Regions from separate parts of the Terribacillus sp. AE2B 122 genome, predicted to be linked through region 2. Evidence: predicted binding sites of a transcription regulator. Region 2 holds the regulator's gene; each other region holds the start of a gene.
What was found. Region 2 encodes Rex, which represses fermentation and respiration genes when NADH is low (regulators of the CRP and FNR family bind a similar motif). Its sites were predicted from a motif close to TTGTGAAATATTTCACAA; they were not measured.
Positions count from the first base shown of each region.

Region 1: a site for Rex is predicted at 1,200-1,217, ahead of qoxA (cytochrome aa3 quinol oxidase subunit II). Genes of this name have one in related genera too.
Region 3: a site for Rex is predicted at 2,181-2,198, ahead of AE2B122_RS13560 (cytochrome ubiquinol oxidase subunit I). Genes of this name have one in related genera too.

Region 1 is NZ_LR700948.1:8,913-16,291, forward strand. It holds gene AE2B122_RS15390 (MFS transporter) at 1-326, shown strand, start outside; gene AE2B122_RS15395 (GNAT family N-acetyltransferase) at 388-948, shown strand; gene qoxA (cytochrome aa3 quinol oxidase subunit II) at 1,311-2,336, shown strand; gene qoxB (cytochrome aa3 quinol oxidase subunit I) at 2,357-4,306, shown strand; gene qoxC (cytochrome aa3 quinol oxidase subunit III) at 4,323-4,934, shown strand; gene qoxD (cytochrome aa3 quinol oxidase subunit IV) at 4,936-5,256, shown strand; gene AE2B122_RS15420 (acyl-CoA dehydrogenase family protein) at 5,343-6,482, shown strand; gene AE2B122_RS15425 (ketoacyl-ACP synthase III) at 6,554-7,379, shown strand, end outside.
Region 2 is NZ_LR700949.1:4,545-11,923, reverse strand. It holds gene AE2B122_RS16295 (iron-containing alcohol dehydrogenase) at 1-110, shown strand, start outside; gene AE2B122_RS16290 (MDR family MFS transporter) at 257-1,690, opposite strand; gene AE2B122_RS16285 (universal stress protein) at 1,733-2,155, opposite strand; gene AE2B122_RS16280 (hypothetical protein) at 2,331-2,717, shown strand; gene fetB (iron export ABC transporter permease subunit FetB) at 2,792-3,538, opposite strand; gene AE2B122_RS16270 (phosphate ABC transporter ATP-binding protein) at 3,535-4,260, opposite strand; gene AE2B122_RS16265 (redox-sensing transcriptional repressor Rex) at 4,397-5,023, opposite strand; gene AE2B122_RS16260 (ABC-F family ATP-binding cassette domain-containing protein) at 5,474-7,379, shown strand, end outside.
Region 3 is NZ_LR700946.1:232,419-239,797, forward strand. It holds gene cydB (cytochrome d ubiquinol oxidase subunit II) at 1-754, opposite strand, end outside; gene AE2B122_RS13560 (cytochrome ubiquinol oxidase subunit I) at 741-2,141, opposite strand; gene AE2B122_RS13565 (hypothetical protein) at 2,373-2,906, opposite strand; gene AE2B122_RS13570 (GNAT family N-acetyltransferase) at 2,930-3,400, opposite strand; gene AE2B122_RS13575 (DUF4177 domain-containing protein) at 3,412-3,594, opposite strand; gene AE2B122_RS13580 (GNAT family N-acetyltransferase) at 3,644-4,060, opposite strand; gene AE2B122_RS13585 (S9 family peptidase) at 4,038-4,835, opposite strand; gene AE2B122_RS13590 (GAF domain-containing protein) at 5,127-5,996, opposite strand; gene AE2B122_RS13595 (hypothetical protein) at 6,135-6,275, opposite strand; gene AE2B122_RS13600 (acryloyl-CoA reductase) at 6,402-7,379, opposite strand, start outside.

The DNA.
Region 1 (7,379 bases), on a different contig from region 2:
TTTTATTGTTCCCGTTGGCAACACCATATGCTATTACTGCTGTCTTCATTATAGGACTGTTCGGTGCAGGTGCATTCGGTACAACACCACTATTGCAGTCGAAAATAGTTATGGCAGCAAAAGAAGGCCCGACAATCGCGGCAGCAGCGAGTGTTTCAGCGTTTAATCTGGCGAATGCTGGTGGTGCTTATATAGGCGGACTTGTACTGGATGCAAATCTGGGCTATACATGGCTTTCTGTTATCGGAGCCGGTATTTCTATCATTGGGATTATATTATCCGCTATATCTTATAGAGAAGAGAAGAAGCACCCAGAAGTGGCTTGATTTGTATTGCAAGCCCCAATATCTTCCTTCATACTAGAATAAAATTCTAGGAGGGGAAGAGATGAATCCGATATTGAGAGATTTCAAGACTACTATTGAAACGGAGCGCCTTATTATCAGGCAGCCCAAAATAGGCGATGGAAAAGCAGTAAATGATGCAATCAAAGCTTCCATGCCAGAATTGAAGCACTGGATGCCATTTGCACAGGAATTGCCCACTCCGGAAGATTCAGAAGAAAATATCCGGCAGTCGGTTGCGAATTGGATCAAACGGACCAACCTGCGCATGCTGATTTTCCGTAGGGATACTGGAGAGTTCATTGCATCCAGCGGTTTCCACGCAATAGATTGGGATGTTCCGAAAGTCGAAATCGGATATTGGATGGATACTCGCCATACCGGCCAGGGATTCATGACGGAAGCTGTCGAGGCACAGACGGAGTATGCTTTTACTGAGCTTGGTGTCAGGCGGGTTCAGATACTTTGCGACGAGGAAAACAGTGCAAGCCGGGCTGTTCCCGAACGGCTCGGCTACAAGCTGGAAGGAATTCATTATTCTGACAGCCTTCATGTAGATGGAAAGACCGTTCGTAACACGGTGTATTACAGTAAGACCAGATAATGGGTGGTAAACCATAAGATATTGTAGTTTTACATAAAACGTTCAAATTTTGTTCACTACTTATTCTTATTCTCTCTTTTTGACGGTGTTAGAATGAAAAATGAACTGTTTACTTACCAGGCAAGTCTGGTCTTTTTGGCTGCTTTGTATTACACTAGTTTCTGGATTGTTGTCAGACACTGTCTATTAGACAGTGGGATAGTGTGTTTCTAGCTGAGATTTTTCACTCCTGCGGGAAATGTGAAGCCTCATTGTGAAATACTTATCAAAACCCTATTATAGCGGATATGGTTGTTTTCCTATGCAGAGGGATAACAAGCGTTTTCGTGAATTCAGGTAAAGAAAGGAAGGGAAGCAGGCGCATGCTTAAAAAATTGAAACCCTTAAGTCTTCTATTGTTCCTTGCCCTGCCGCTAATGCTCGCCGGCTGTTCTACACCGGAAGTGCTTGATCCGAAAGGACCAGTGGCAAGTCAGCAGAGTGACCTTATTATTCTATCAATCATCTTTATGCTTACAATCGTTGCGGTTGTATTCGTACTTTTGACGATTATCCTTGTCAAGTACAGAGAAAGAAAGGATCACGACAAGTACAGCCCTGAACTACACGGCAGCATGCTGCTTGAGACAATCTGGACGATCATCCCGATTATCATCGTAGTCATTTTGGCTGTTCCAACTGTCAGAACGATCTATTCATTGGAGGAAGCGCCTCAGCCGAAAACGGCAGAAGCAGCGAATGAAGATCCTCTAGTAGTACATGCAACATCCATCAACTGGAAATGGGTATTTACTTATCCAGATGAAGACATCGAAACAGTGAACTATCTGCACATTCCGATTCACCGTCCGGTGGAATTCAAATTGACATCTGCTGATTCCATGGCTGCTCTATGGATACCAAGCCTAGGCGGTCAGAAATATAACATGGCAGGCATGCAGACAACTCTTTATCTGCAAGCAGACCACGTTGGCACGTACGATGGACGAAACGCTAACTTCACAGGTGAAGGCTTCAATGAACAACGATTCAAAGTCTACGCTGATGAAGAAGCTGATTACCAACAGTGGGTGGAAGACGTACAAAACTCCGCTCCAGAACTGACACAATACGAGTATGACAATCTTCTGATTCCTGGTGTTTATGACGACGGAACAGCTGAATTCAATGGTACGCACTTGCAATGGATCGACCATTCAAAAAATGCAGACTACACATTGGAAGCATGGGATCGCCTAGGCTATGAGCCGAAGAATCCACATGCGAAAGACAAATCTCAAAATCTCTTGCCTGAAGACGAAATTCCGTACTATCAGCAAGACAATACTGTAGACAACTCGGATGAAGACATGGACTCTGAAGAACATGCACATGCGGGTCATGAGTAACAGAGAGAGGGGGAAGAGTTTTGGACTTAAAATGGAATGAGTTTATCATTACCGGCGATCCATTGATTCTGGGCGCACAGATCAGCATCTTGCTCGGTGGAATCGCCGTTGTAGCTGCCCTTACTTACTTTAAAAAATGGAGCTGGCTATGGAAAGAATGGCTGACTTCTGTTGACCATAAGAAACTGGGTATCATGTATATCCTTAGTGCTCTTTTAATGCTTTTCCGCGGCGGTATCGATGGTTTGATGATCCGTACGCAGCTTGCGAAGCCAGGTATGGAATTCTTGGATCCGCAGCACTATAACGAGGTATTCTCGACACACGGTGTTATCATGATTCTTTTCATGGCGATGCCATTCTTAATCGGTTTGATCAACTATATTGTACCGTTGCAAATCGGTGCACGTGACGTTGCATTCCCGTATTTGAACAACTTGAGCTTCTGGACATTCTTTGTCGGTATGGCTCTATTCAACATCTCCTTCATCATCGGTGGTTCACCTGATGCCGGTTGGACTGGTTATACGCCGCTTGCGACGAATGAGTTTAGCCCAGGCCCTGGTCAGAACTATTACTTGCTAGCAATTCAGATTGCTGGTATCGGTACATTGATGACAGGTATCAACTTCTTCGTTACCATCCTTAAGATGCGTACGAAAGGTATGACACTAATGAAAATGTCCATGTTCACATGGACATCATTGATCACAATGCTGATCATCATCTTTGCATTCCCAGTGCTTACAGTTGCACTTGCTATGCAGACATTTGACCGTTTATTCGGTTCCGTACTCTTCACCTTGCAAGGTGATGGTAACCCGATGCTTTGGGTCAACCTATTCTGGGTATGGGGTCACCCTGAAGTATATATCGTTATTCTTCCTGCGTTCGGGATCTTCTCTGAGATCATCTCGACATTTGCAAGAAAACAGCTATTCGCTTACAAAGCGATGGTTGTGTCCATTGTGACGATTTCTGTATTGAGCTTCCTTGTATGGGTTCACCACTTCTTCACAATGGGTAATAGCGCTGAAGCAAATAGTTTCTTCTCTATTACAACAATGGCTATCTCGATCCCGACCGGGGTTAAGATATTCAACTGGTTATTCACGATGTATCGAGGCCGTATTACCTTTACGACTCCGATGCTATGGTCCCTTGCCTTCATCCCGAACTTCGTTATCGGTGGGGTAACAGGGGTAATGCTTGCGATGGCAGCAGCTGACTATCAGTATCACAATACGTACTTCCTAGTATCTCACTTCCACTATGTGCTGATCTCGGGTACTGTATTTGCTTGTTTCGCAGGTTTGATTTACTGGTATCCGAAAATGTTCGGACATAAATTGAACGAAAAAATCGGTAAATGGGCATTCTGGATTTTCGTTATCGGCTTCAACGTATGTTTCTTCCCGCAGTATTTCCTAGGGTTGGACGGTATGCCAAGACGTATTTCCACTTATTTGCCAGAAGATGGTTGGACAGGATTGAACATGATCTCCACAATCGGTGCGTTCATGATGGGTCTTGCATTCCTTATCTTCGTATATAACATTTACTATAGCTGGAGATATTCACCAAGAGAGAAAACTGGTGACGCATGGGGTCTTGGACGTAACTTGGAATGGGCGACAACATCGTCTATCCCACCGCATTACAACTTCGCTGTCCTTCCTGAAGTGACAGGTCTTGATCCTTACTGGGATATGAAGGAAAAAGGTCTTGATCAACAGAAGAACACGGATTATAAACCGATTCACATGCCTAGCAACTCTTCTACACCGGCAATCATGTCTGCATTGATGGGTATGGCTGCATTCGGGCTTGTATTCCAATGGTACTGGGTTGGAATCGTAGGTGCTGTCGGTATCTTCATCACAATGATTGTACGTTCATTCGATTACAATGATGGTTACTATGTCAGCGTGGAAGAAATAAAAGAAACAGAAGCGAAAGCGAATAAATAAAGGAGGTTGTGAAGAAATGGCACATGATCACAATGTGAACCCCAACGCTCCATTGGAATACCAATCAGAAGCCGGCCGATTGAACATCACCGGTTTCTGGACCTTCCTTGGTGCAGAGATCGCTTTGTTCTCGACACTATTCGCGTCTTATTTCGCGTTACAATCACGTGTAGGCGACGGACCAACATCGATCGAGATGTTCGAAGCTGGCCTAGTCATGATTATGACAATGCTGCTTCTTACAAGTAGCTTCACTTGCGGACTCGCGATTCACGAAATGCGTGCGAACAATGTAAAAGGCGTTATTGGCTGGATGATCATTACACTCATCCTAGGTGCAGGATTCATCGGATATGAGCTATATGAATTCGTACATTATGTACATGAAGGTGTTACACTAGGAACTAGTGCACACTGGTCTATGTTCTTTATCTTGCTTGGTACGCACGGTTTACACGTATCAATCGGTATTGGCTGGATCATTCTTCTTTTGATCCAACTTGCAAGAAGAGGACTTACACCAAAAACGGCTTCAAAAGTCTTTATCTCTAGTCTCTATTGGCACTTCTTAGATGTTGTGTGGATCTTTATCTTCACATGCGTTTACTTGATGGGGATGGTGAATTAATATGAGTCAACAAACGAAAAAAGGACATTTCCCTTGGAAGCATATCATCGGATTCTTGATCTCAATCGCGTTGACACTTGTAGCCTTTGCAACAGCGCTATGGACAGACTGGTCATCAACAACGATTTTCATCATTATTTTGATTTTCGCTGTGATTCAGGCTGCCTTGCAGCTCGTTATGTTCATGCATATGACTGAAGGAGAAGACGGCGGTTTAATTTCCGGGAACACACTTTTCGGATTCTTCATCGCTATCGTCATCATTGTCGGCACATACTGGCTGATGACTTCTGGTCACATGCACATGGGTATGAGTATGTAACACATAAAACCCGCTCTTTGAGCGGGTTTTTTTGTATTCTTTTCTTCTTTTCACTAAAATAGAGAAGATAGATGAGGAGGTTCGGTATGATTATTGCTAATGAAGAACATATACTTACTAAAGCGAAACAAGTAGCCGAGGTGGCAAAAAAATATAAACAAATAGGTGATGAACAGGCACAGCTGGCGCCACAAGTGGTGGAGGCTTTCCGTACAGCAGCTTATACTTTGCTGACTGTACCGAAAGCACAAGGAGGAGATGGAGCGAATCTTCATGATTTCCTATTGGCTCAGGAGGCAGTTGCCACTGGTGATGGAGCTGCGGCACTTTCCATAGGGTGGCACTTGAGTACGATGCAGGACTTATGCGAAAGTGCGGATTGGCCAAAGGATATATTTAAAAAGTTTTTGGAAGAGGTAGTCCAAGAGCGTAAGATCGTCAATCGTGCGGCATCTGAGCCGAAAACGGGAAGTCCTACAAGAGGCGGTCTGCCTGAAACAAAAGCTATGCGGGACGGAAATGATTATATACTTTCTGGACGTAAGACGTTTACATCTATGGCAGCTGATCTGGACTATTATCTAGTTACAGCATATGTAGAAGAAGAGGATGCTGTCGGAAGCTTTTTAATTGCCAGGGAAATAAATGGTGTACGTGTCGAAAAAACTTGGAATCCAATGGGGATGCGCGCAACTGGCAGTGAAGATTTAATTCTGGAACAGGTAAGAGTACCAGCAAATTGTTACGTGGAAAGAGCTAGGAAGAAATCTGGACCGAAGGGATCGTTGCTTCATATTCCTGCTTGTTACTTAGGCATTGCTAAAAGTGCACGTGATGAAGCTGTATCATTTGCTAAAGAGTTTCAGCCAAACACATTGGATAAACCAATTATCAGTGTGCCACACATCCGCGAGAAAATCGGTGAAATGGACTTGGAGCTGATGCAAGCTCGACATTTTATGTATCATGTTGCCAGCTTGTGGGATAGCTATCCTGAGAAGCGGCATATGATGGGGCCGGAGCTTGCAGCAGTAAAAGTAAATGCAACAAAAGCTGCTGTTAAGGTTGTCGACTTGGCAATGCGGATTGCTGGCGGCAGAGGACTTTCCAAGACTCAACCCTTTGAACAGCATTATCGCGACGTACGTGCTGGCTTGCATAACCCCCCAATGGATGATGCAGTTTTAGAGCTTCTGGCTTCTCATGCCGAGAAAAAAGATAATTAAATTACTCTTTTTAGTACCAGGTATTAAAACTAGATGGTATAATGGAGGCAGATGTGAAGGAGGCAGATAATATGGAATCCAAAGCACGTATAACAGCAATTGGAACATATATCCCGGAAAAGGTGTTGACCAATGCAGATTTTGAAAAAATGGTCGATACTTCCGATGAATGGATTGTGCAGCGTACAGGTATTAAAGAAAGAAGAATTGCTGCTGAAGATGAATACGTAACAGATCTGTGTGAAAATGCTGCAAGAAATCTTGCGAAGAATTTCAACAAGTCACTGGATGATGTGGACTTGATTCTTGTTGCTACGGTGACAGGTGAATACAAATTCCCTAGTGTATCCAGTCAGATTCAAGCAAGACTAGGATTGAAAAACACAGGTGCTATCGATTTGGGCGGTGCATGTGCTGGCTTTGTTTACGGTCTGCATATGGCAAACGGGTTGGTTTCATCTGGTTTGCATAAGAAAGTGCTTGTATTGGGCGGAGAAACATTGTCCAAAATCACGGACTATACGGATCGTACAAGCTGTATTCTATTTGGTGACGGTGCAGGAGCTGCATTAGTAGAGTACGATGCTGAAAATCCGGGCTTCTTTGGTTTCCATATGGGAACGAAAGGAGAGGGCGGCCGTCATCTCTATCAAACAGGATTGTCCACTAAATTAAACGGCGAAGAGCTAACTAACCCAGGGAAATTGGTTCAAAACGGACGTGAAGTGTATAAATGGGCTGTTTCTGGTGTGCCAAAGGGTGTAAAGAAACTAGTTGAAGAAGCAAATATGACACTGGATGATATTGATTGGTTCATCCCGCACAGTGCCAATATGCGGATGGTAGAATCTATCTGTGATCGTCTGGACTATCCAGTCGAGAAAACACTGACAAGTA
Region 2 (7,379 bases):
CTAATGCAGTTACAGATCCATGTACCGGCACTAACCCGCGTGAGACATCTGTTGAACAAATGAAACAGCTATTTGTTGCTGCCTTTGAAGGCAAAGATATAGATTTCTAAAAAAATACCCTCTGGAGCATATCAATGCTTCAGAGGGTATTTTTTAGATTAATCGGATCCCTTGTGACTAAGTCGGTGTCCCGGGAAATGCTGTTCACTCAAGCCATTGATCTACGTGCCATACTTATCAAGTGATTGCTTTTATATCAGCCATTAGAAGCTTTTTTAACTTTGTGCTCCTGCTTCTTCTCTGTCTTATAGCGCATAATGAATGATATCGGAACCATGATAAGTATTAAGATGCCGGAAAAGACAAAGGCTTCATTGATTGTTTGTAAACTTGCCTGCTGAGCTGCTTCTCCAGCAGCTGTGAGATGAGCTCGGCGCACTTCAAAGTAGATGCTGAAGAATACGATTCCGAAGGCGGACGATATTTGACGTAAAACATTGTTCATTGCAGAACCTTGGGAGACAAGGTGTTCTGGTATATCGTTCATTCCTGCGGTAGTGGCAGGCATATTGCTGAGCCCGAGACCTGCACCACGTAGCATATTGATTACAAGGATAAGCCAGAATGGTGTAGACAGACTGAGATTTCCTATTAGGAAAGTAGCTATAGCTAGAATCAGCAGACCAGGAGGTACTACCCAGCGCGGCCCTTTCTTATCTAAAAGCTTGCCGCCCAATGACATCATGGCACCGCTGAACAATGCTGCTGGAAGAAAGAGTAAACCTGTTTGAATCTCACTAAGTCCGTAGACATTCTGAATTAATAATGGCAGCAGGAATATACCAGAAAATAACCCAATAGAAGCTGTCGCTGTGACCAGTATCGAAACTGTATAGGTTGGGTTACGGAAGAGAGAGAGCTCCAATAATGGCTGCTCTTTTCGCCGCTCATAGTAAACAAAAATAACAATGGCTAGTATTCCAGCTGCAATCAGCGCAAGGTTAGATGTCGATACAAGTACATCAAGTGTCTGTCCACGACCTAGAGCAAACAGTACTAAACCTATACCCAGTGTAACGAATACGAAGCCACCCTTGTCGAATCGGCGTTCCGGATTAGCTACGGTCGATTTCAAGTAACGACTAGCCATAAGTAAACCGAGGAGACCGAACGGCAAATTAAAAGCGAATAGGAACGGCCATGGTAAGTACGCAATAAGCACACCGCCAATTGTCGGTCCGATGGCAGGAGCTACCATTGCCGCTACACCATACACACCGACAGCAAGTCCGCGCTCCTGTTTCGGGAAAGCCTGGAATATGAGTGCCATTGATATCGGCATCATCAATCCCCCGCCTATCCCTTGAATAAAGCGTGCCGTGATGACAAATGGCAGACTGCCGGAAAAGATACCAAAAATGGACCCTGCAAGAAATATCACAAGGCCTAGCAGATAGATACTCTTTTTCCCGAACCGATCGCCAAGGTAGCCGGTGACAGGCATCGTCATACCCATTGCAACCATGAATATGGTCAGTATCCAGCCAACACTGACAGCATTGGCATCGAATGTGGAAATCAATGATGGCAGTGCCGGATTCAGCATACTATTGTTCAAAATAACAGTGAATGTCCCAAAAAGGACAGCAACAACAACCAACCATTTGGATTCTAGTTTACTCACATGCATACTCCCAACTGTTTTTGCGTTTCACACCAGTTGGTAACCTTCCTATTTTACGACCAACACTGGGCAATTCGCTCTTTTGATCACTTCCGTACTTACACTTCCAACCACAAGCTTCTGTAATCCATTCAAACCTCTTGTTCCGATCACAACCAAGTCGAACGTATCATTATTTGCTTTATTGGCAATCGTTTTACCGGCATCGCCACGTTCGATGGTACGTGTATAAGGAATATTCGCATTTTGCAGTTCCGCTTCGTTTGGCTGGATACGAAGTTCTCCGTCCCGGTTCCTATTATCCGGCTTTACTTGCTGCAGAACAATCTCGCTATTACTTACATCTTGGATAACATGGGTAACTTCCAGCTGTACAGGATGTGTGCTCGCCTGACAAATTTTGATTACTTCTTCTGTCGCTCGAATTGAGTTCTCTGAACCGTCGACAGCCAATAAGATTTTCTCATACATACTAGCGCCTCCTATAACCATGATAGTACGCATTTCCCTTAAAATAGCGCTAACAAACGAGAAGTCGAAAATGCTTCGATACCCGAAACTTTTCTGTATGAAATTAACAATAACATTAAATATCCTTTTGGAAAAGTGTGAGATGATGGAAAAAAGAATTTAGGGGGGAGAAAGGTTGCTGTCTAAAACTATTAGTTTCCTTATTATCTTTCTTCTAATTATTGGAGTTATTGTTTGGATTCTTGCTGCTTTCGAGCCTTTTCAGAAAGAGGCTTTTATTGAAGAAAAGATAGAACGTATTGAAGTGTACGATGCGGAGTCAACTGACCCATCAAAAACAATAACAGATCAGGTGCAAATAAAAGAAATAATGGAATGTATCAATGAATGCAAGCGTGAGGAAATGCACGAAACAGCTTCTTATGCAGCAATTGATGCCACACTTATTATGTATAGCAAAAATGATGACTACGAAGTCGGAGTTTATCAGGGCGATGGCAATGTCAGCTTCGTATATGATGCTACTATTATTGATAGTGAACTTGAACCGTTCCCTATGTAATACAAGAAAAAAGCCGTCCCTTTTAATTGGCGGCTTTTCAATGCTGCATAGATTTCTTTAAATGAGACTGTATTCTAATCAATAACTTGCATCCGCTCATTAAATTTCGTCGGATAAGATAAAAAGCCAAGCATAGTACTTGTAACAATAGCAGTTGTCAGCAGCAGGAAGAGAATCAGGAGCTGGAACATGACGGCCTGGAGCGGATCTGCTCCAGCAATGATCTGACCGCTCATCATACCTGGCAGCTGGACTAGTCCGATTGTCTTCTGGCTTTCTATTGTCGGAATAGTACTTGCCTTAATGGATGCCAGCAACGAGTGTTGAATTGCTTGCTTTGGTGTGCCACCTAAAGAAAGGATAAGCTCAGTCTCCTCTCTTCTGGATGACACTTCTGAAGTGAATCGGTTTAAAAACAAAATACCTAGCACCATAGAGTTTCCTATCACCATTCCGCTTAATGGGATGATGTATTGTGCAGTTGCCGGTGTAATATGAAGCCCTAACAAAATCCCTTGTGTCAGTACTTCAATTACAACGAAGGTAAGCACTAGCTTCCATGTGATGCCTCTTATCGATGCTCCTTTTTTCCTTGCGTTTTGTACTGCTGCACCAATCATGAGCGCAACCATCAGGAATATATAAAGGATATTTTCGGAGTCAAAGATAAACTGCAGCACATAGCCAACTGCAAACAGCTGAATGATGGAACGGACTGTGGCAATGAGCGTATCTTTTTCGAGCCCAAGCTGTAATGTCTTAGATAAGAAAAGTGGAATAAGGACGAATATCAAGGTGAGTATTAAAGCAAGTGCGCTCATTTTCCCTCCTCCATGACAAAGTGTTTGACATCATCATTTTCTGGATGATCCAGCATTTCAATCGGTCCCGCTTCGGCAATACGGCCGTCTATCATGACCCAGACTTCTTCTGCGACTGACTTTGCCTGTTCCAGATTATGCGTTATCCATATGACAGTCGTTCCAGTCTCTCTATTGATCCATTCAATCAGTTTCTCTATGTCCTGCCTGGAAACTCGATCCAAGGAAGATGTGATTTCATCCAGCAGCAAAATCTCTGGCTCATTCAGCAGTGTTCGAGCAATGGAAACCTTCTGCTTCTGGCCTCCCGATAAATCCCTGCTGTTTCGATCCAATATGTCTGGATCGAGCCCTACTAACTGTATCATCCGTTGTGCCTCGTCATCTGTCAACTCCTTTCCATCAAGCTGTAAAGGCAATGCCAAATTGTCCCGAACGCTTCCTTCCAGCATAGTTGCCTGCTGGAGAACGATACCGACATGACGGCGCAAGCTCACAGGATCAAACGTTAAGATTTCCTTCCCGTTGATCAGTATATTTCCGCCTGAGGGTGAAAGCAATCCATTACATAATCGAAAAAGTGTCGTCTTTCCTGCGCCTGACGGACCGATTATTGCTGTGATCTTCCCCTTCGTGAATCTGCCTGTTATACCGCAGATGATTTTGTTCTCCTCTGTTTCATACACCACTTCCTGTAACGTGATGGCGGCTTGCTGTATCATATTTTCACTTCCCTTCCGCTTCTTATATCCTAGTATCCTTGCTTAGTCGTGATTTAACCGCGATTAACGTGATAAGTAAAATGATTTGGATAATCGTATGTAAGAAAAAAACACCTCTGCATGAGAGGTGCTTGAATCAATAATGCTTCAAAAAATAAACTAATGACTGCAATTCGATAGCCAAATCGATATGATGCACACGGATATTGCTCGGTACTGCGATTCGCGCTGGTGTAAAGTTCAGGATTCCAGCAATACCACACTCGACAAGGCGGTCAGTGATTGCTTGGGCAGCTTGCGCTGGCACCGTCAGGATCGCTGCACTTACGTTGCCGATATATTCTTCCAAATCATCAATATGGTATACAGGGACACCGCCGATATTATGATCCACTTTTCCTGGATCCGTATCGAATGCCATTTCTATTTTTGTATTGTTATTCTTCGTAAAGTTATAATTCAAGAATGCTGTTCCAAGATTACCGACCCCGATAAGCGCCACTCTTGTGATCTCATCTTGATCTAGTGTCTTCCGGAAGAAGTTCAGCAAATACTCTACATTATAACCATAGCCTTTCTTGCCAAGTGCTCCGAAATAGGAAAAGTCACGGCGGATTGTAGCTGAGTCAACTTTAACCGATTCACTGAGTTCTTTAGATGAGACTCTTGTTTTACCCTGCAGATGCAGACTGTTGAGAAATCGATAATAAAGTGGCAGCCGCTTTGCCGTAGCTTTTGGTATTTTATTTTGATCCATATACATGCTCATTTATCCTCCTAAAGCCTACAGCTTCCAGAAGCGAACTTCGTGCAGCCATGCAGCTGATCAAAAGGCCTATCGGACTAGAACGATACCGTTCTGTTACCTCTTGTCGTATATGACCAGCACTATCCCTAAAGAATGGAATAATGGCTGCAGACAGGTTCCTTTCTGGCATCTATAAGGAGTTGCAGATGCTGCCTGCGGCTTCGTCCTTGAATTATTACGAAATGATACTTTCACAAAGTACGATTATAGTTAACAACTTATTCTAACAGATTTAAGAAGGAAAGTCTTGTACAGATTCACAAAGAAAGATGATGAGAGTCACCTTGTCTCCATTTTAACAAAATCATTTCTGATGTCCATCCGCATGAAAGCTAAAAGTGCTGAAATTCGGCGCTTGCTACTGTTTTGTCACATAGGATACACTGATAGTATGAGGTGAACAGAATGATTTTATTGCAAGCGAACAATATAACGAAACTATTTGGCGCAGACGTCATTTTATCAAATATAAAACTGGAAGTACAAACACAGGACCGATTAGCCATCGTAGGACGAAACGGTGCCGGAAAATCGACCTTGCTGAAGATCCTTGCAGGAGAATTAAGCTATGACGAAGGAAATGTATTCCTAGCAAAGGATGCCACACTTGGGTACCTGGAGCAGCATACAGGCTTAGAGTCGGAAAAAAGCATCCTGGAAGAAATGAAGACTGTCTTCGCTGATCTTATTCAGCAAGAGGAAGAGCTGCGCCGTCTCGAAGCAAGGATGGGAGACCCTGATCTTATTTCAGACGAGACAGCCTACCAGCAGCTTCTAACCAATTATGATACAAAACAACAAGCCTTCCGTTTAAACGGAGGCTATCAATATGAAGCAGATATCCGTTCCGTGCTGAATGGCCTCCGTTTCGGAGACAAAGACTTGTCTACTCCGATAGGTTCATTAAGCGGCGGGCAAAAAACGCGTCTTGCCCTAGGAAAACTCCTTCTCCAGAAACCGGACGTATTAATACTGGATGAGCCGACGAACCATTTGGACATTTCAACCTTGGACTGGCTGGAAGGTTACTTGAGCAGTTATCAAGGGGCTGTCGTAGTTGTATCGCATGACCGTTACTTCCTCGACAAAACTGTTAATACCGTAATTGAGATAGCGCACAATCACTCTGTTCGTTACAAAGGAAATTACAGTAACTATCTCGAACAGAAAGCTGCCAATTTCGAACGCGAGCTGAAGCAATACGAGAAACAGCAGTCTGAAATCAAAAAGATGGAAGAATTCGTTCAAAAGAACATCGCACGTGCCACAACGACGAAACGCGCACAAAGCAGACGTAAACAGTTGGAGAAGATGGAACGAATCGACCGGCCGCTCCATGACGCATCATCTGCAAAGCTCACATTTGATATCGATCGTCGAAGCGGAAATGATGTATTGAAGGTAAAAGACTTGGCTTATCAATATCCAGAGAGTACCTCCCCTGTCTTTGAGCACGTTACCTTCCATATGAATCGTCAAGACCGTATCGCTCTCACCGGGCCGAACGGAACGGGTAAGACGACATTGCTCAAGACCATTATCGGAAAGCTGCCTGCTAAATCCGGTCAGGTAGAGGTAGGCACAGGCGTCAGTATAGGCTATTACGACCAGGAGCAGACGGAATTGCATTCATCGAAGAGTGTCCTTGCTGAGCTATGGGATGAGTATCCGCTTATGGATGAGAAGAATATCCGCACCATTCTTGGTAACTTCCTGTTCACTGGCGATGATGTCCTCAAAGTAGTCAACACACTGAGTGGTGGCGAAAAGGCCCGCCTTGCTCTGGCGAAGCTAATGATGCAGAAATCGAATCTCTTGATCATGGATGAACCGACCAACCACCTTGATTTAGACAGCAAGGAAGTATTGGAAGGTGCATTGGCCGACTACCCAGGTACTATACTCTTTGTCTCCCATGACCGTTACTTCATGAATAAAGTTTCCACACAAGTACTGGAAATGGCGGACAAGCAGATTTTATCCTACTTAGGCAACTATGATTATTTTATAGAAAAGAAACAAGAGAAGCAGGAGATTGCTGCCTTGGAAGCTATGGCAGAAGAAACGAAGCAGAGAACTGTTATGTCGGAGAACAAATCCTCTTATCATCAAGATAAGGCAATAAAGCGGGAAATTCGGAAACGGGAACGACGCATTTCAGAGCTAGAAGAAAAGATAGTTGAACTGGAGACAGAGATTGAAACAAATGAGACTTTGCTTACCGATCCGACAATTTTCCAAGATTATCAGAAAGCCCAGGAAATCACTGAAAAGAATGAAGAGCTGCAGACAACACTGCTAGAAGTAATGG
Region 3 (7,379 bases), on a different contig from region 2:
CACGTTTACGTGTGATGAAGTAGCCAGATGCGATATAAACAAGAATACCGACCATGAATAGATACTCTAAAATATTGCCATGTACACTGAACATATCAGTTTTAAAGAATGTCATTCCAAGGAATGACACCAATAATATTGCGTTAATCGGCAGCAAATTTTTCGCTGCACGACGGCATCGCTCCCGCAATGTGTCCATCAAGCGTAGTGTTCCGAAGATAAGACCATGCCATACGCAGAGCATTGTCAATGTCACTCCGCCAAGAACTGTATAGACATTGATAACATCGGATATACCAGCATGCATGTGCATATTCTCGTCAATTGGTACACCTTGGATTAAGGCAGTGAACATGATACCGAACACGAGTGGCGGAATAATACTGCCGAAGAGTATCACCCAATCCCAAGTCTTGCGCCATGTCGGATGCTCTGCTTTACCGCGGAACTCGAATGCTACCCCGCGGCCGATCAGCCCGAACAAAATGAAAGCAAAGCAAAGATAAAAACCGCTCAGCATCGACGCATACCAGTTAGGGAAGGCTGCGAACATCGCACCAATAGCTGTAATCAGCCATACCTCATTCGCATCCCAATATGGACCGATGGAATTGATGAACGCGCGTCTTTCCAAATCATCTTTAGCTACAAATTTACTTGCAATCCCTACGCCGAAATCGAAGCCTTCCAGGAAGAAGAAGCCAACGAACAAAACTGCGACGAGGATGAACCAGAATTCATTAAGAGAAAGCATGTTGACCCTCCTTCGTGAATGGATCTGCGATTGGTTCTGTTTCTTCGATATCATGCTCTGGTCCTTTTTTGATTTCACGGACGAACAAAGTAATCATAACCGCGAACAGAATCAAATACAGAGCCGAGAACGTGATAAGGGAGAAAAGAACTTCTCCTGCTGTTACACCGGCACTGACCGCATCCTCTGTTTTCATATAACCGAATACAACCCAAGGCTGACGACCGATTTCAGTCATAATCCAACCGGCAGAGTTGCCGATGAACGGGAAGCTGATAGCAACAATCATGATGCGCAAATACCATTTGCTAGTAACAAGTTTTTTACGTGCATAAAGGTAAGCACCCCAGATAGATAAAGCAAGAACTGCTCCGCCTAAAACCGTCATGACACGGAAACTCCAGAATGTTGTCTTAACCGGCGGGATGTAATTACCAGGACCATATAGCTCTGTATAACGTTCCTGCAACGAATTCATCCCTTCTACTGAACCGCTGAACTCACCGTAAGATAAGAAACTTAGTACATAAGGGATTTTAAGCTCACCCGAATTTTCTTTCGCTTCTGTATCGATATTGGCAAATACTGTCCAAGGTGCAGGATCGGCACTGTCTTCCCACAGACCTTCACTTGCAGCCATTTTCATTGGCTGTGTTTCAACAAGATATAATGCCTGCTCATGACCAGATAATGCAATACCAATACCACTGATCAAAGCGACAACAATAGCTACCTTAAATGAACCTTTATAGAACGCCACATGTTTCTTGCGTAAAAGCGCAATAGCACTAATACCTACGATGAATAATGCACCAGTCGCAAACGATCCGAAGACTGTATGAGGGAATTCGACCCAGAGCTGACCATTAGTCATGATTGCTAAGAAGTCATTCATTTCAAGTCTGCCATTTTGTAATACTTCTCCGACCGGATGCTGCATGAATGAGTTCGCAGACAGAATGAAGAATGCGGAGAAAATCGTACCTAGAGACACAAGCCAAATACATAATGCATGTACCCATTTCGGTAAGCGATCCCAACCGAAAATCCACAAACCAAGGAAAGTGGACTCCAAAAAGAATGCTAGCAGCGCTTCAATAGCAAGCGGTGCACCGAAAACGTCCCCTACAAAACGGGAGTATTCCGACCAGTTCATCCCGAATTGGAATTCCTGTAATATACCGGTGACAACACCGACTGCGAAGTTAATCAGGAATATATGTCCCCAGAACTTCGCCATTTTTTTATATTTATCATCTTTTTTGACCACATACATCGTTTCCATGATTGCAATGATAAATGCCAACCCTATACTTAACGGAACGAATAGGAAGTGGAACAATGTCGTTGATGCAAATTGGATACGCGAAAGCTCTACAACATCCATTTTGCCGCCTTCTTTCTTTTCATGATTTTATCGGAAACTTTGTGAAAATAGTCACAATGTCCTGTTACATTTAGTATACTCCTGCTTTCCTATTTAAGTTTGTGAAATATTGAACAATTTGTGGCGTAATCGTAACAGCTTTGTTAACAAACAAAAAAATCCCTTAAGAAAGGGATTTTCAAGTAGTTAATATGAAATTATTTTGACATTGAGTTGAGCATTGCTTCTTATTTATGCTAATAACACACGTAACGCGTCAGATGCACCTTCTGGTAGTTCAAGTTCGAACGCTTGCTGCAAATAATGCCGATCTTTCAGTCCGCAGCTGCGGAAATAATGTTCCATTATAGAGCGCTTATCTTCTTTTCCGGGTAACAGCCAATACATGATATACCACGCCTCCATACTAGCCAGCGGCAATGCACCTGCTCTTGTTTGTTCCCTGACGGCAGAGAAGGGCATCTCAAAAACACTATTAGCATAGGAAACTGCAAAACCAGTCATCAAATCCACTTGCACCCCATCTGACATAGTGAAGGTTGTACACGACTTTGTTTTGAATCGGCCCTGTGCCAGCTTGTCCTCGGATTTAACTGCTCTGTTTTGAAGTACTTCCTTTGCTATGGCAAACTGCCAAGGCTCTACTAGTATATCGACATCGTTTGGACTAACAGACAGCCCTTTTAAATACAGCAGCAGCGAACCCCCTACTGCATATTCAATCTCATTTGCTTCCAGCAACATCACAATTGGTTTGAAATGCAACAGTTCGCCTTCCCTCCATTACATTATAAATCCTTGATATACCAAACATCACAAGCGTAATGTTCCGTTTCACTCAAAGGCTTGTCCAAAAGATGAAATCCTTGCTTTATATAAAAACGATTTGCAGCAGTCATATTGCTCAGCGTCTCCAAGTAACATCGACTATAATGCTGCTTAGCAAAAGCAAGAGCTGTCAGCAGTAACGCGTGGGCTACACCTGTTCCGCGCATATTCTCAGCTGCATACATCTTCTGCAGCTCACAAACTTCTGGATGTCCCTCGACAGGTCCAATTCCGCAGCCCGCAACAATCGTACCTTCCTGTTCTACAACCCAATACTTTGAACCAGGCTGCTGATACAAAGAATAGAAACGGCCAAGATCTGGATCACTCCAGGCTGTTCCAGGCTTATCAGCACCAAATTCCTTCAAGCATGTTCGAATGAGCTGCTCGACTGGTTGATTGTCTTTTTCTTCTATTTCTCTAATTTGCATACTTCCACCTCTTACGCTTCTCTCTCGAAAATCAGCTCAATACTGAGAGCCATCCCGTCATGACCTGGTATCGGGTTCATACTATGTAAACGCCAGCCGTTTCTTGCATATTCCTGCACAACTTTCCGATAGTCTGTCTTCATTTTGCCGGAAAAAGCCTTCATCTCAATCGTTTCAAATGCGTATGTCATCATACTTTATTGCCCCTTTTACATTCCAACGTTAATCAACTTTAAAAGGTTTCTACAACTTCTTAACCAAATAATATTGAGTATGCCCGGCTGGATGATCCTCTACTTTTCCGAATACTGTATACCCATGCTTCTGATAAAAAGCAGGTGCCTGGAAGCTGAAGCTGTCCAATTTAATAAGCCTTGCATTGTTTTGTCTGGCATAATTTTCAGCCTCGGCTAACAGCTTCTCCCCAAACCCAACTTTTCGCTTTGATTCTTCTACCCAAAGAAAATCAATATGCAGATGCTGCCAAAAAAGCGTGCAGGTGATACCGCCAATAATATTGCCTGTGTCATCGCGAACCGTGAATGCTGTGGATTCCTTTTTGGCTCCTCTTTCTTCTGGCAATTGTTCCATATTATACGCAATTACTTTCTCTCGGATATATTCCCTTGCTTCTTCATTACTCTCCTGTCGTATCTTCATCTTCGTTTCCGCCTTTCAGGAAAAACCGCTCGGTTTCGTCAAATAAGATACCCCTATCTTCAAGGTTCGCCCAGCCATGATCTGCTCCAGCCACTGTTACAAGCTCCGCAGATTCTGGATAAATCTCCATATATTTCTCAGCATACGCAATAGGGGCGATATCATCTGCATCACCATGGATAATCTTTACTAACCCTTGGTAACTTTTAGCTGTCTCATAAATGTCCAATGTCTTTACATCTTCTATTAAAGCTGGTCCAAGTTTTCTTCCGCGAATGTCCATAAACCCTTGTTTTCTGATGATATCTACGGGCTTCCCCTGTATGGTGCCTTGTTTCGTAATTTCATCCACAATGACAGCAGCCGGTGACCATAAGCAAAGCGTCTTGATCAGCTCCGGATACTTACCCGCAGCCATACTGGCTACGACACTTCCAAGACTCATCCCAAGTAAATGGAATTGATCTGGATCGACCTCAGATTGCTGGCGGCAAAAATGAATGAGCGCTATCGCTTCTTCTATTTCCCTCGTCACCGTCAAGTTAAAGAAATCCCCTTCGCTCTCCCCACAGCCACTGAAATCAAAGCGGAACACGGCAAAACCGGCCGCCACCAGTCGATCCCCCATGTGCACAAAGCTGTCCTGGTTCCCCATCCGGTTGGAAGCGAATCCATGTAGCATGAGTATTGCCGGAAACGGTCCCTTGCCTTCGGGAATATGTACAGAACCTTGCAGCAGTGTACCCTTATGTTTATAAACGAGCGATTTCTTCATTTTAAGTTCCTCCTTATTTTACCATTCCCAAGATGATTGTGTAGAAAATACCAGGGATACAGAAATACAATAACGCTGCTAAATTTCCTTGTTCCTGCATGCACCCGATAGTGTATGCTGGCAGGGATAGGATCGAGGTATTCAGATAAAAAATGAATCACAGCGAAAAGACAAACAAACACGAAACTTGTTAACAGCACGATACTTCTTCCTCTCTATCAGATGATAACCCATTACCACTCCGGACCAAACCTAAACAAAAAAAAACCAGACAGTTATTTCTGTCTGGTTTTAAAAGCTATCATCTCGCTTCTCTAATTTTAATCCGATCTTATTCAATGCACGCTCTAAATTGGCCTCTATTATTATGTCTTTTAATTCCATCTGCAACGATAAAGCTTTTAATGCTAAATCCGGATGGAATCCGGTCAGAATTGGTTTTACACCAATAAGCTTCAATAAAGTAGCTATCTTTAATAACGAATTGCTTACAACATGATCAATCTGAGAGATACCCGATAAGTCGATGACAAGGTAATCCAAATTCAACTCCTGGCTCTTTTGCAAAGATAGCTGAATGATTTTTTCAGCTCTGTCCTCATGTATGAACCCAATGATCGGAAGCACCGCAACCCCAGCAGTAATCGGAACGAATGGTGCCGATAGATTTTGTATCTGTTTGTTGGCGTTCTCAAGCTCTAGCACAAACGTCAAAAGTGATGCCATCGTTTCGAATAAACGAATATGCTCTTCCGTAAACGGAAATGATTTCGAATCAAGTCCGCAAATAGTTCCGTAATTCTCTCCGTTCTCAAAATAGATCGGAATCCCGATAAAGCTACCGCCCCCGAGGTTATTTGCTACTTCAAGTGATTGAGATAGTTCGCTCTTCGCTAAGTCTGGGATAATTAGTATTTCTCTCCCATGATCGACACTAAGCTTGCATAATGTCTCATTAAAGGGAAGCTTTTCTCCTTCCTGGAGGAGATTTTCTTTTTGATTCACAACTTTAATGATTTTATTATGAACGTTGTCATTTTTAGCGATAAATAATGTATTAATCTTCACGAATTCACTGATAATATTCAGCACACCCTGTGCCGCTTCATCGAAATTAGCAAAAGTACTTACACTTTTGGTCATCTCTGCAAATGTTTTCATTTCCAAGTACCTTTCTCCTTACTCAAATTCGAATACCATACCTTTACCCTAATTAAGTAAGGTTATAACACATTTTCTGAAGAAAAGTTTATTGGCATATAAAAAAAGCGTGCTGCCAGGGCAGCACGCTAATATCATTTAGTTAGCTTTTTTATATGTTTCTGTCTGAGTTTCCGTCACACTTGCAAATTGCTCTTCGTCTTGCTTGACCATTTTCAACCAAGCTGCAAAACAGCCAACAACACAAGCTACTGCGAACACAATTAAAAGATAAATCATTTTGTGCACCTCACATAGTCATTTGATTATGATTATGCCATGGTTGAACGCTTAGGAAAACAATTTGTGACGATGTTCACAAACAGTTCAAATTTCACCGACACATTAATGTCACATTATTTCACTTTAATCGCCGATACGGACAAGATATCTGCCGCGAGCATGACCTTGCAATAACTTAGGTAATGCATCCGGCAATTGTTCCAGCGTCAATTCTTCTATAACGAAACGTTCCAAGTCTCCTGGATTGAAGGCAGTTGCCAGCTGCAACCAAACTTTATCACGTGTTGGTTTCGGACAATAAACGGAGTCGATACCGAGTAAGTTGATTCCGCGAAGAATGAATGGGAATACACTAGTCGGGACTTTGCCTCCGGCAGTTAATCCGCTCACTGCAGCGGATCCGTTATACTTGAGCTGGCTGAGAACTGATGCAAGCGGTTCCCCGCCGACCGGATCGACTGCTGCTGCCCATCTCTGGCTTGCAATCTGCTTAAGATTGCCATCATACACCTCGTCGCGCGAAATGATACGAGTAGCTCCAAGCTCCTTAAGATATTCGTGTTCCTCTTGTTTGCCTGTACTCGCTTCCACTTCGAAGCCAAGCTTGTACAAAATAGCTACTGCAAAACTGCCGACTCCTCCGGTTGCTCCGGTAACAAGTACTGGGCCATTCTCTTTATCCAATCCGTTCTCCAACAAACGCTGAACAGATAGTGCAGCTGTAAACCCTGCTGTACCGATGATCATTGCTTCTCTCGTCGTCATTCCTTCCGGCACTGGTACGATATAATCAGCTGGCACTCTCGCGTACTCGCTGTATCCACCATGACGAGCAACTCCGATTTCATAGCTCGTGGCAATGACATGATCTCCCGGCTGAAAGCGCTCATCCTCGGAAGATACAACTTCTCCAGCTAAATCTATACCTGGAACTATAGGGTAAGACTTCACTACATTTCCATTTGGTATCGTCGCTAGGCTATCTTTATAGTTGACACCGGAGTAGTGAACCTTGATCAATACTTCTCCCTCCGGCAACTGGTCAACGGCCAATTCTTTCACTTGAACAGAGAAATCTTCTCCTTGTTTATCTGCAATTAA